Regions from separate parts of the Pseudomonas sp. ADAK7 genome, predicted to be linked through region 2. Evidence: riboswitches for the same ligand, from Rfam matches in the RefSeq annotation. Region 2 holds a riboswitch; the other holds the start of a gene.

Region 1 (6,077 bases), 2.0 Mb from region 2:
ATCCGGGTTCGTTGTCCTGGGCGCAAATCGCCTGAATGACGGGAATGTTGCGACGAAACGGCCGCAAGTGCGGCGCTTCGGGGCTGGATTGGGCGAAACCGGTGGTGTTTAGAATCACCGCCGCTTCCACTTCATCGAGCCAATCCTCGACCACCGTCAGGCAGCCCGGCTCTTTCAAACTGGCCACCGCGATCGGCAACGGGTTCAATCCCGCCGCTTGCAAGCGCTGGCAGAAAACATCGATAAAACCAGTGTTCGCCGCCTGCAAATGCGAGCGGTAAAACAGCACCGCCGCCACCGGTTGATCGGCCAGCCAGTCGGCTTGCCAATCGCTCAGTTCAGCGGGGCTGTTGTGGGGGTGGTAAATCGCCGTGCGCGGCAGGGTTTGCGGCTCGGCCCAGACGTAGTCGCGGTCCAGCCAACGCGTGGCCAGACAGCGGAAAAAGTCCAGGGCATTGCCCATGCCGCCCTGGCGCAGAAACTGCCAAAGCCGGTCGCGATCTTCGGCGCTGACGGTGCTGAGGTCGCTGAGCTCCGGGTCCGGACGGTCATCGCCGGGTACCAGAATCAGTTGCACGCCGCGCTCGGACAACTCGACCAAGCGCTCGACGCCGTAACGCCAATAGGCGATACCGCCGTGCAGCGAGATCAGAATCACCTTGGCGTGACGCAACACTTCATCGACGTACAAATCCACTGACGCGTGATTCTGCACCTGCATCGGGTTGGCGAGGCGCACGCTCGGATAGTTATCGGGCAACTGCTGCGCGGCTTCGGCGAGCAACGCGAGGCTGGAGTCGCCACTGCACAGGATCACCAGCTCGGCGGGGGTTTGTCCAAGGTCGGCGATGTTGTCGTCCGACACGAAACCGCCGGGCTGGGTCCTGAGCAGGTGCATGGCTTAAACGCTGAGCGCGGCGCGCAATTGCGCTTCGAGTTGCGCGGCGTCCAGTTCCTGGCCGATCAGCACCAAACGGGTGGTACGTGCTTCTTCGGCGCCCCACTGACGGTCGAAGTGCTTGTCGAAACGGGTGCCCACGCCCTGGATCAGCAGGCGCATCGGTTTGTTCGGAATCGCGGCGAAGCCTTTGACCCGCAGGATGCCGTGCTTGACCACCAGTTGCGTCAGGGCGTCCATCAACAGGCTTTCGTCGGCTTGCGGCAGCTCGATGGAGATGGAGTCGAAGGCGTCATGATCGTGGTCGTCATCACCGTCACCGTGGTGGTGATCGTGATGGCTGTGACGGCTGTCGATGTGTTCTTCGGAACCGGCGCCCAGACCAATCAGCACGTCCAGCGGCACGCGACCGCTGCTGGCTTCGATGACTTTCACCGCCGGCGGCAGTTCTTCAGCGACTTCCAGGCGTACGCGGGCCAGGTCTTCCGGGCTGATCAGGTCGGCCTTGTTGAGGATGACCAGGTCGGCGCTGGCCAGTTGGTCGGCGAACAGTTCGTGCAGCGGCGATTCGTGATCGAGGTTCGGGTCGAGTTTGCGCTGGGCATCGACTTGATCCGGGAACGCGGCGAAAGTGCCGGCGGCGACGGCCGGGCTGTCGACCACGGTGATCACCGCGTCAACCGTGCAGGCACTGCGGATTTCCGGCCACTGGAAGGCTTGCACCAGGGGTTTTGGCAGGGCCAGGCCCGAGGTTTCGATGAGGATGTGGTCGAGGTCGCCGCGACGGGCGACCAGTTCGCGCATTACGGGGAAGAATTCTTCCTGGACAGTGCAGCACAGACAGCCGTTGGCCAGTTCATAAACGCGGCCGTTGGCTTCTTCTTCGGTGCAGCCGATGGAGCACTGCTTGAGGATTTCGCCGTCGATGCCCAGCTCGCCAAACTCGTTGACGATCACCGCGATGCGGCGGCCCTGGGCGTTGTCCAGCATGTGCCGCAGCAAGGTGGTTTTGCCCGAGCCGAGGAAGCCGGTAACGATGGTGACGGGGAGTTTGGCCAGTGTTTTCATCGGATGCCCTTTGGCAAGGTGGCGGGCATACGGGACGACGACCGCAGCGATGAAAGCGCGGAAGATTTCGCCACCGGATCACCCCGCCCGGTTGTAGTGAGAATTCGTTTCGAGGCAGGTCTCCTGGCTTTCGGTGCGCCGGCCTCGGGGGCCTGGCATTCGCTGCGCCTTCCCGCGAACCCTTTGCCAGGGTTTGCAGTGGCGTGGCAGCGAACATCACCGTTCACAGTTGCGGGGGCAGCCGCGGCATCGACCGCGTTCCCTTCTTAGCCTCGACAGACGCCGAAGAACCTCGAAAGCGCAAGGCTACGCATCGGTTGGGGGCGGGTCAATGTCCGCGGGGCGATGATCGTTCCCACGCTCTGCGTGGGAATGCCTCAACGGACGCTCCGCGTTCGACTCTGGATGGGACGCGGAGCGTCCCGGGCTGCATTCCCACGCAGAGCATGGGAATGATCAGGTCAAACGAGAACCCCTGCCAATTGACGCCCCGCCCCCGCCCATGCTCTCCTACACGCCTTGTTACGGGTGCCCTTCACAGGGTGAAACGGGAAACCGGTGAATCATGTGCTTTACTCAAAGCCATGTCAGTCCGGTGCTGCCCCCGCAACGGTAAGCGAGCGAAGAATCAGATCCACTGTGCCGGCAGTTCGGCATGGGAAGGCGATTCTTGCAGGTTTCGGCGCAAGCCTTGACCCCTCGTGAGCCCGGAGACCGGCCCGCAACACAAAGTGACCACTACGATCACTGAATGACAAACCCGCGGTGGGCGGGCGCTGTTTGAACCTCTGCGTGCACGCTCGCAGGGTTTTCATGCGCTCTATTCACCCGCTGACAGACCAGAGGGAAGCGCCATGTCGATCATCAGCAGCACCGACCACAGCAGCACCGCCAGCACCACCACGACCCTGAGCCAACGCCTGACCGCCGCCGTGTGCGCGTCGATCCTTGGCGCGTGCCTGGTGTATTTCGCCGGTTTCTCGCACATCGAAGCGGTGCACAACGCCGCCCACGATACCCGTCACAGCTCCGCGTTCCCGTGCCACTGAGACCTGCCTACATGATCAAGCGTATCGCGCAAACCGCAGGTTTCACCGGCCTGCTGGCCGCCCTGCTGCTGACCCTGCTGCAAAGTTTCTGGGTCGCCCCGCTGATTCTGCAGGCGGAAACCTATGAAAAATCCGAGCCTACCGCAGTGGTTGCTCACGAGCACACCGAAGGCGCCATGGCCGCCCACACCCACGACGCCGAAGCCTGGGAGCCGGAAAACGGTTGGCAGCGCGTGCTGTCCACCACCGGCGGTAACCTGGTGGTCGCGGTTGGTTTCGCGTTGATGCTCGCCGGTCTCTACACCCTGCGCGCGCCGACCAAAACCGCTCAGGGCCTGCTCTGGGGCCTGGCCGGTTACGCAACCTTCGTACTGGCGCCGACCCTCGGCCTACCGCCGGAACTGCCGGGCACTGCCGCCGCCGACCTGGCGCAACGGCAGATCTGGTGGATCGGCACTGCGGCTTCTACCGCTGTCGGCATCGCGCTGATCGTGTTCAGCCGTCACTGGCTGATGAAGATCCTCGGCGTGGCGATCCTCGCGGTTCCGCATGTCATTGGCGCACCGCAACCGGAAGTCCACTCGATGCTGGCGCCGGAAGCCCTGGAATCGCAGTTCAAAATCGCTTCGCAGCTGACCAACGTGGTGTTCTGGCTGGCCCTGGGCCTGATCAGCGCCTGGTTGTTCCGCCGCAAAAGCGACGGCCAATACCACGCATGACCGATACCAGCGCAGCGCCGACGCTAGTGGTCGGCCTGGGCTGCCAGCGCGGCTGCCCCGCCAGCACGCTGCGGGCGCTGCTCGATCAGGCGCTGCAGGCGCATCAAATCGAACTTCATGAGATCAAGGCCCTGGCCAGTATCGACCTGAAGCGTGATGAGCCTGGCCTGATCGAGTTGGCCGCGCAACTTGGGCTGCAAGTGATGTATTTCAGCAGCGAGCAATTGGCCGGATATCAACCACAACTCAGCCACCAATCGCAGATCGCCTTCGAGCGCACCGGTTGCTACGGCGTTGCGGAAAGTGCCGCTCTGGCCCTGGCCGAACACCTGGCCCAGGCGCCGGCGAAGCTGCTGATTTCCCGACAGAAATACGCTCAGGCCACCCTCGCATTGGCCAGTGCTGCGTAAAATCCCCGATAATCCCCGCCTCGATCATGAGCAATCTTCATCTGAAGTCTTGCCCAAGCCCTTTTTTTGACAGGAACCGACGATGACCGTCTACTTTATTGGCGCAGGTCCCGGCGACCCGGAACTGATCACCGTCAAAGGCCAGCGACTGATTCGCAGCTGTCCGGTGATCATCTACGCCGGCTCGCTGGTGCCCGCTGCTGTGCTGGAAGGCCATCAGGCAGAAACGGTGGTCAACAGCGCCGAGTTGCATCTGGAACAGATCATCGACCTGATCAAGACCGCCCACGCCAAGGGACAGGATGTGGCGCGGGTGCATTCGGGCGATCCCAGTTTGTATGGGGCGATTGGTGAGCAGATTCGTTATCTGCGCGAGCTCGGTATTGCGTTTGAAATCATCCCCGGTGTCACCGCTACGGCCGCGTGCGCGGCGCTACTGGGTGCCGAACTGACCCTGCCGGACATCTCGCAAAGCGTGATCCTGACCCGCTATGCCGACAAGACCGCGATGCCGGCCGGCGAGGAGCTGGGCAGCCTGGCCCAGCATGGGGCGACCATGGCGATTCATTTGGGGGTCAATCATCTGCAGAAGATCCTGGTGGAGTTGCTGCCGCATTACGGCGCGGATTGCCCGATCGCGGTGATTCACCGGGCGACGTGGCCGGATCAGGATTGGGTGGTGGGGACATTGGCGGATATCGCCGAGAAGGTTGAGGCCAAGGGGTTTCGGCGCACGGCGTTGATTCTGGTGGGTCGGGTGTTGGGGAGCGATCACTTTAGTGAGTCGTCCCTATACCGTGCCGGGCATGCGCATTTGTATCGTCCGTAAGATGATCGTTCCCACGCTCTGCGTGGGAATGCCTCAACGGACGCTCCGCGTTCGGCTTTGGAGGGGACGCGGAGCGTCCCGGGCTGCATTCCTTTGCTGCGCGTGGGAACGATCATAAAAAAACGGCACTCACGGGTGCCGTTTTTTACTTTCAGCAGACGAACACCTTAGTAGTAGGCGTTTTCTTTCTGCGTGTGGTCGGTCACGTCGCGAACACCCTTGAGCTCGGGAATGCGCTCGAGCAAGGTGCGCTCGATGCCTTCACGCAAGGTGACGTCGGCCTGGCCGCAGCCCTGGCAACCGCCGCCGAACTTGAGCACGGCGATACCGTCTTCGACCACATCGATCAGGCTGACCTGACCGCCGTGGCTCGCGAGCCCCGGGTTGATCTCGGTTTGCAGGTAGTAGTTGATGCGCTCGTTGACCGGGCTGTCGGCGTTGACCATCGGTACTTTGGCGTTTGGCGCCTTGATGGTCAGCTGACCGCCCATGCGGTCGGTGGCGTAGTCGACTACCGCGTCGTCCAGGAACGCTTCGCTGAACGAATCGATGTACGCGGTGAAGCTTTTGAGCCCCAGCGCGGTGTCTTCAGGTTTTTCTTCGCCCGGCTTGCAGTAGGCAATGCAGGTTTCGGCGTACTGGGTGCCAGGCTGGGTGATGAAGACGCGGATGCCGATGCCTGGGGTGTTCTGCTTGGAGAGCAGATCAGCCAGATAATCGTGGGCGGCGTCAGTGATGGTAATAGCGGTCATGGAAACTCCTCGCAGGCTTGGGCGCAGTTTACGCCAATCATCGCGCGGCACAAAGTCCTAGTATTTTTGTCGGGAAAGCGCCAGCACCGGTTGCGCAACCGTTTCGCCGTCAATCCGCGCTTTAAGCCACCGATAGCTGCGTTTTTCCACCCATTCGTAACTTGCCCAGGACGCCAGGCCGATGGTCGCCGCGCAAACGGCGAACATCGCGTAGGGATTTACGCCATAACGCTGTGCGATAAACCCACCGGCAGACAGCACCAGCACGTGCATCAGGTACACCGAGTAGGAACAATTACCGAGCAGTTCGAACACCCGGTTATTCTCGACATAGCGTTCCAGCGAGATGCAC
Region 2 (6,077 bases):
CGTTGCCGGGCATGGCCTTCGGTGTCTTGCAAACAGGCTTGACCCAGCACTCGGGTCGGGCCGCTGACGGCCCAAGGTCCGACTTGCTCGGCCAGCAATTTAAGCAACTTGCGCTCGGCCAGGACGAAGCCCAGCCGCACCCCGGCGAGACCGAAAAACTTGCCGAAGGAACGCAATACGATCAAGCCGACCTGATTGGCAAACGGCGCGATGCTCAGCTGCGGTGTGTTGTCCATGAACGCTTCGTCGACCACCAGCCAGCCACCGCGCTGGGCCAGTCGCGAGTGCCAGTCGAGCAGGCGACTCGGGCTCAGGCTCAGGCCCGTCGGGTTGTTCGGATTGACCACCACCAGCACGTCGAGGTTGTCGAGGAAGAAGTCGACTTCCTGCTCCAGCACTTCGCGCACGATGTAGCCGTTGCGCCGCCAGGCTTCGGCGTGTTCGGCGTAACACGGCGACAGCACGCCGACCTTGCCGGCCCGACGCAGACGCGGCAGCAACTGGATCGCCATCTGCGAACCGGCCACCGGCAGCACTTGCGCGGCGCCGTAATAATCGCAAGCAGCCTGCTCCAGACCGTCATCGGTTTCCGGCAGTCGCGCCCAAGCCCGCAGCGGAATCTCCGGGACCGGAAACGGCCACGGCGCCAGGCCGCTGGAGAGGTCAAGCCAATCGGCTTCGGCGATGCCGTATTCGAGCGCTGCCTTGCGCAACCGGCCACCGTGCTCAAGCATAGAATTCCGCTCCCACGCAGAGAATCAGCAGCCATAACCATACGCCGCGCTGGACCAATTGCCAGCCACGGTCGATGGAGTCGGCATCCGCCGCCGGGCCTTCGCCGAGTTGTGGACGCTGATGCAGTTCGCCGTGATAAATCGCCGCCCCGCCCAACTCCACGCCCAACGCACCGGCACCGGCCGCCATCACCGGCCCGGCGTTCGGGCTGTCCCAGGTCGGGCCTTGGGTGCGCCAGCATTTCAATGCGAGTCGGGTTTTGCCCAGCAGCGCGTAGGTCAACGCCACCAGGCGTGCAGGAATGTAGTTGAGGACGTCGTCGATCTTCGCCGCGGCCCAGCCGAAGCGTTCAAAGCGTTCGTTGCGATAGCCCCACATCGCGTCGAGGGTGTTGCTCAAACGATAGAGCACCACGCCCGGCGCGCCGGCGACGGCAAACCAGAACAGCGCGGCGAATACCGCATCGCTGCCGTTCTCCAGGACGGATTCGGTGGCGGCGCGGGCGACTTCGGTTTTATCCAGTTCGCTGGTCTGGCGACTGACCAGATACCCCACGCGTTTGCGCGCTTCGTCCAGGTCATCGCTGCGCAGGGCCTTGGCCACCGGCTCGACATGTTCGCCGAGGCTGCGCATGCCGAGGGCGCAATACAGCGCCAGAATCTCGACCAGCCAACCGACGTAAGGCGCCCAGGACAATGCCGTCGCCAACAAGGTCAGCGGCAACACCGCGATCACCCAAGCAGTGACGCCATGACTGCGCCAGCCACGGCCACCGGAGTTGAAACGTTGCTCGATGCGATCGGCAAAACCGCCGAACGCCACCAGCGGATGCCAGCGTTTGGGTTCACCCAGCAGCGCATCCAGCGCCACCGCGGCGACACTCAACAACGCCACACTCATTGACTCACTCCCCAATAATTTTCATACAGCAGCTCACTGAGTGGACGCGCCTGCGCCCAGCCTTCGAGTACCAACATCGGCGCCGGATAGAATGCCTTGACCGGGCCGAGGCACAGCACCGCCAGCGGCTTGGCCCCGGCGGGCAAACCCAGCAGGTCGGCCAGGGCTTGCGGCTCGAACAGCGAGACCCAGCCCATGCCCAACCCTTCGGCGCGGGAGGCCAGCCACAGGTTCTGGATCGCGCAGGACAGCGAGGCCATGTCCATCTCTGGCAAGGTGCGACGGCCGAAGATGTGGCGCTCGCGGTCGTCCATCAGCGCGGCAACCAGCACTTCGGCGCAGTCGTTGATGCCTTCGACCTTGAGCTTCATGAATTCATCGGTGCGTTCGCCGAGGGCTTCGGCGGTGCGGATCCGTTCTTCTTCCACCAGTTGCTGGATCTGCCCGCGCAGGGCTTTATCGCTGATGCGGATAAAGCGCCACGGTTGCATCAGGCCGACGCTGGGTGCCTGGTGCGCGGCTTCAAGCAGGCGGCGCAGCAGTTGCGGTTCGACCGTACCGCCGCTGAAGTGGCGCATGTCGCGACGTTCGCCGATGGCTCGGTAGACCGCCGCGCGCTCAGCCTCGCTGAACGCAAGATCTTCTGGCTTCATGGCTTGAACAACGCCGCCATCGCTTGCGGGTTGGACGGAAAATAAAAGTGCACGTAGGAAGCAGTCATCCGCCCGTCACGATAAACCGCTTCTGCCCCGCGCCCGCCGTTCGGGCTAAGGCCCCGGGCAATCGGCTCCAGCTCGGTGCTGGTCAATGAATGGTGATAGGTGTGCCCGCGCAACAAGCCTTCGGGCAGTTCGACGGCTTGCAACGCCAGCGCGGCCAGACGCTTTTGCATCACGGCATCACCGGCCAACAAGCCGACCAGTTCAGCGCGCGTGCCTTCGACATCGGTCAAGGAATCGAGCAGATACAGCATGCCGCCGCATTCGGCGAGCAAGGGTTTACCGGCTTTATGGTGTGCCCGGATTGCGCTCAGCATCGACGTGTTTTTCGACAACGCTACATGGTGCAGCTCGGGGTAACCGCCCGGCAGATAGAGGCTGTCAGCTTCGGGCAAATGGGTATCGCGGATCGGCGAGAAAAACGTCAACTCGGCGCCCATCGCTCGCAGCAGATCCAGGCTGGCGCCGTAGGTGAAGGCGAATGCTTCGTCCCGGGCGACGGCGATGCGCACGCCTTTGAGTAACGGTTCCGCAGTTATCACGTCCGGGGCGGCGAACTCGACAGCGGGTGGCAGCGCTACCTCGCAACTGCTGGCCAACGCATCCGCCGCCGCATCGAGGCGCAGGTCGAGGTCGTTCAACTCACTGGCCTGGACCAGACCGAGGTGACGGCTGGGCAATTCGATCCCGGTTTCCCGGGACAACGCGCCGTACCAGCGCAAGCCTTCGGTGAGGCTGCCTTCGAGCAATTGCGCGTGACGCAAAGTGCCGACGCGGTTGGCCAGGACGCCGGCAAACGGCAAGTCCGGCTGATACTTCGCCAGGCCCAAGGCCAGTGCGCCAAAAGTCTGGGCCATGGCGGTGCCGTCGATCACACCGAGTACCGGCACGCCGAAGTGCCGCGCCAGGTCGGCGCTGGAGGGCGTACCGTCGAACAAGCCCATCACGCCTTCGATCAGGATCAGATCGGCTTCGCCGGCGGCTTCCCACAACAGCCGACGACTTTCCTGCTCGCCGACCATCCACATGTCCAATTGATAGACCGGCGCACCGCTGGCGCGCTCGAGAATCATCGGGTCGAGGAAGTCCGGGCCGCATTTGAACACACGTACCTTGCGCCCCTGATTGCGATGCAACCGGGCCAGCGCGGCGGTGACGGTGGTCTTGCCCTGACCGGAGGCCGGCGCGGCGATGAGTACCGCAGGGCAATGACGGGGTTGATTCACAGTTCGACGCCTTTTTGCGCTTTGATCCCGGCCTGGAACGCGTGCTTGATCACATTCATTTCGGTGACGGTGTCGGCCAGCTCGATCATTTCCGGCTTGGCGCCGCGACCGGTGACCACCACGTGTTGCATCGGTGGGCGGGCCTGCAAGTCGCTGAGCACATGATCAAGATCGAGGTAACCGTGCTTGAGGGCGATGTTCAATTCATCCAGCACCACCAGGCCAATCGACGGATCGCGCAGCAATTCGCGGGACACGGCCCATGCGGCTTCGGCGGCGGCGATGTCGCGCTGGCGGTCCTGGGTTTCCCAGGTGAAGCCCTCGCCCATCACATGAAAGCGCACTTGTTCCGGGAAGCGACGGAAGAACAACTCTTCGCCGGTGCTGTTGCGGCCCTTGATGAACTGCACCACGCCGCACTGCATGCCGTGGCCCATGGAGCGGGCGAGCATACCGAAGGCCGAGCTGCTTTTGCCTTTGCCGTTGCCGGTCAGCACCAGCAGCAGGCCGCATTCGTTCGGCGAGTTGGCGATGCGCTCGTCAATCACGGCTTTTTTGCGCAGCATGCGCGCCAGGTGGCGTTCGTCACGATCGGGGGTATCAGTCATGGGGGAGCTCTCCGTTGAGGCTGGATAACGGCGGGCAGGCACAAGAATAGACGGCAAGAAGCCTGGCATCGCCCACCGTGATGCCGCTGGATGGATCAGGCCGGTCTCCGGGCTCATGAGCGGCTTGCGCCTGGCTGCGCGCCTTCCCATGTTTTTCAACACAGTGGCTCAAGGCGCAGCTTTTCACTCATTTACCGTTGCGGGGGCAGCGCCGGGATCGTGGTTGTTCATTCGTCGAATGAACGCACTCACCGGCTTCCCTGTTTCACTCTGTCGACCGCAGCCACAGAGCACCTGAAACAAGCCGCGAAGGTTAGAGGGTTGGGGGTGGAGCGTCAATTAAAGCCGGGACGCCGCCGGGCGAAAAACTGCCGTCAATCAATTATCTGCCGCGAATCTTGTGCCACACTCCCAGCAGTGATATCAAAGAGCCACATCCCACAACACAATAACAAGGGTGAGCCACATGCAAGGCATGATCATCAGCAATCCGAAGCTGGAATTCCTGCGCCCGCTGCTGGAACGCTGGTTTGACTGTATCGACCGCTACAACGCCGTGCGCGGCGATAACGATACGCCGTACTGGTTTGACGAAAAAGCCAATCTCAGCCTGCTGTCGGCGGCGGCCTGGATGGCGGAAATGGTCACGTTGCAACAAACGCCGACCCGTAAACAGCTCGAAGAAGGCGAACGCAATGCCCGCGCCGATCTGTTTATCGCCAGCAGTGAAGAACGCGCTTACCTCCAGACGACCCAGCGTTGGCCAAAGGTCAACAGCCTGAACCTGACACAAGCCTTGGCCGATATCGCCAGCGACGCCAAGCGCATCAGCTACGCCAGCGACCTGAAACTCGGCTGCCTGTTTGTCGCGCCGCAAAAGGCCCAGCAAAGCGCGACCCCGGAAGAATTGCAGGACATGGTCGACGACCTGCAAAAGGAACACACCTGCGCCGTGGCCTGGTATTTCCCCTACGCCTACCGCAAGTTGCGTAACGAAGCTGGTCACTATCACCCCGGCATCGCCGTGCTGCTCAAAGAGGCCCGTGGTTGACGGGTTGAACCATCGCGCTTTGTTTCTCCTCTATGATTAAACAGTGCATTCATAGGGAAGATCAGCATGCGCAAGCCCCAGCTCGTTTTCGTCATCGCGCTCGCCGGAGGGCTTGTTGCCTGCGGTGAGACGTCCAGCCTGCAAGTCACAGACGGCACCGGCCCGTCGCCCAAGTTGCCAGAACCGAATAAAACCCTGATCCCGACGGTGAATATTGCCCCGGCGATCGGCTGGCCGGCCGGTGCCAAACCTACCGCGGCAGCAGGCACGCAGGTCGCGGCCTTTGCCGAAAATCTCGATCACCCGCGCTGGCTCTATGTACTGCCCAACGGTGATGTGCTGGTGGCCGAAACCAACGCGCCACCCAAGCCCGATGACGGCACGGGTATTCGTGGCTGGGTGATGAAGAAAGTCATGGGCCGCGCCGGTGCCGGCGTGCCGAGCCCGAATCGTATTACGCTGCTGCGGGACAAGGACCACGATGGCGTGGCCGAAACGCGCACGGTGTTCCTGGAAAACCTCAACTCGCCCTTCGGCATGACCCTGGTCGGCAGTGACCTGTATGTCGCCGACACCGATCGTTTGCTGCGTTTCCACTATGAAACCGGCGATACGGCGATCAAGTCAGAACCGATGAAGGTCATCGACCTGCCGGGCGGCACGTTGAATCACCACTGGACCAAGAACGTCATCGCCAGCAAGGACGGCAGCAAGTTGTACGTGACCGTGGGCTCCAACAGCAACGTCGGCGAAAACGGCCTGGATAAGGAAGAAGGTCGCGCGGCGATCTGGGAAGTCGACCGCGCCACCGGCAACCACCGGATCTTCGCCTCGGGCC

Evidence for each region. Region 2 has a riboswitch for cobalamin ahead of cobO (cob(I)yrinic acid a,c-diamide adenosyltransferase). Riboswitches for the same ligand answer to the same signal wherever they lie in the genome.
Region 1: another riboswitch for cobalamin. It lies ahead of HKK53_RS02515 (CbtB domain-containing protein); the one in region 2 lies ahead of cobO (cob(I)yrinic acid a,c-diamide adenosyltransferase).

Annotation. Positions count from the first base shown of each region.
Region 1 covers NZ_CP052861.1:547,184-553,260, reverse strand. The annotation lists gene cobN (cobaltochelatase subunit CobN) at 1-898, opposite strand, end outside; gene cobW (cobalamin biosynthesis protein CobW) at 902-1,966, opposite strand; cobalamin riboswitch at 2,063-2,276, opposite strand; cobalamin riboswitch at 2,476-2,703, shown strand; gene HKK53_RS02515 (CbtB domain-containing protein) at 2,821-3,015, shown strand; gene HKK53_RS02510 (CbtA family protein) at 3,027-3,734, shown strand; gene HKK53_RS02505 (cobalamin biosynthesis protein) at 3,731-4,144, shown strand; gene cobM (precorrin-4 C(11)-methyltransferase) at 4,227-4,973, shown strand; gene nfuA (Fe-S biogenesis protein NfuA) at 5,141-5,725, opposite strand; gene HKK53_RS02490 (acyltransferase family protein) at 5,783-6,077, opposite strand, start outside.
Region 2 covers NZ_CP052861.1:2,504,384-2,510,460, forward strand. The annotation lists gene cobD (threonine-phosphate decarboxylase CobD) at 1-734, opposite strand, end outside; gene cbiB (adenosylcobinamide-phosphate synthase CbiB) at 727-1,635, opposite strand; gene bluB (5,6-dimethylbenzimidazole synthase) at 1,632-2,288, opposite strand; gene HKK53_RS11705 (cobyrinate a,c-diamide synthase) at 2,285-3,580, opposite strand; gene cobO (cob(I)yrinic acid a,c-diamide adenosyltransferase) at 3,577-4,188, opposite strand; cobalamin riboswitch at 4,270-4,501, opposite strand; gene HKK53_RS11715 (hypothetical protein) at 4,655-5,239, shown strand; gene HKK53_RS11720 (PQQ-dependent sugar dehydrogenase) at 5,306-6,077, shown strand, end outside.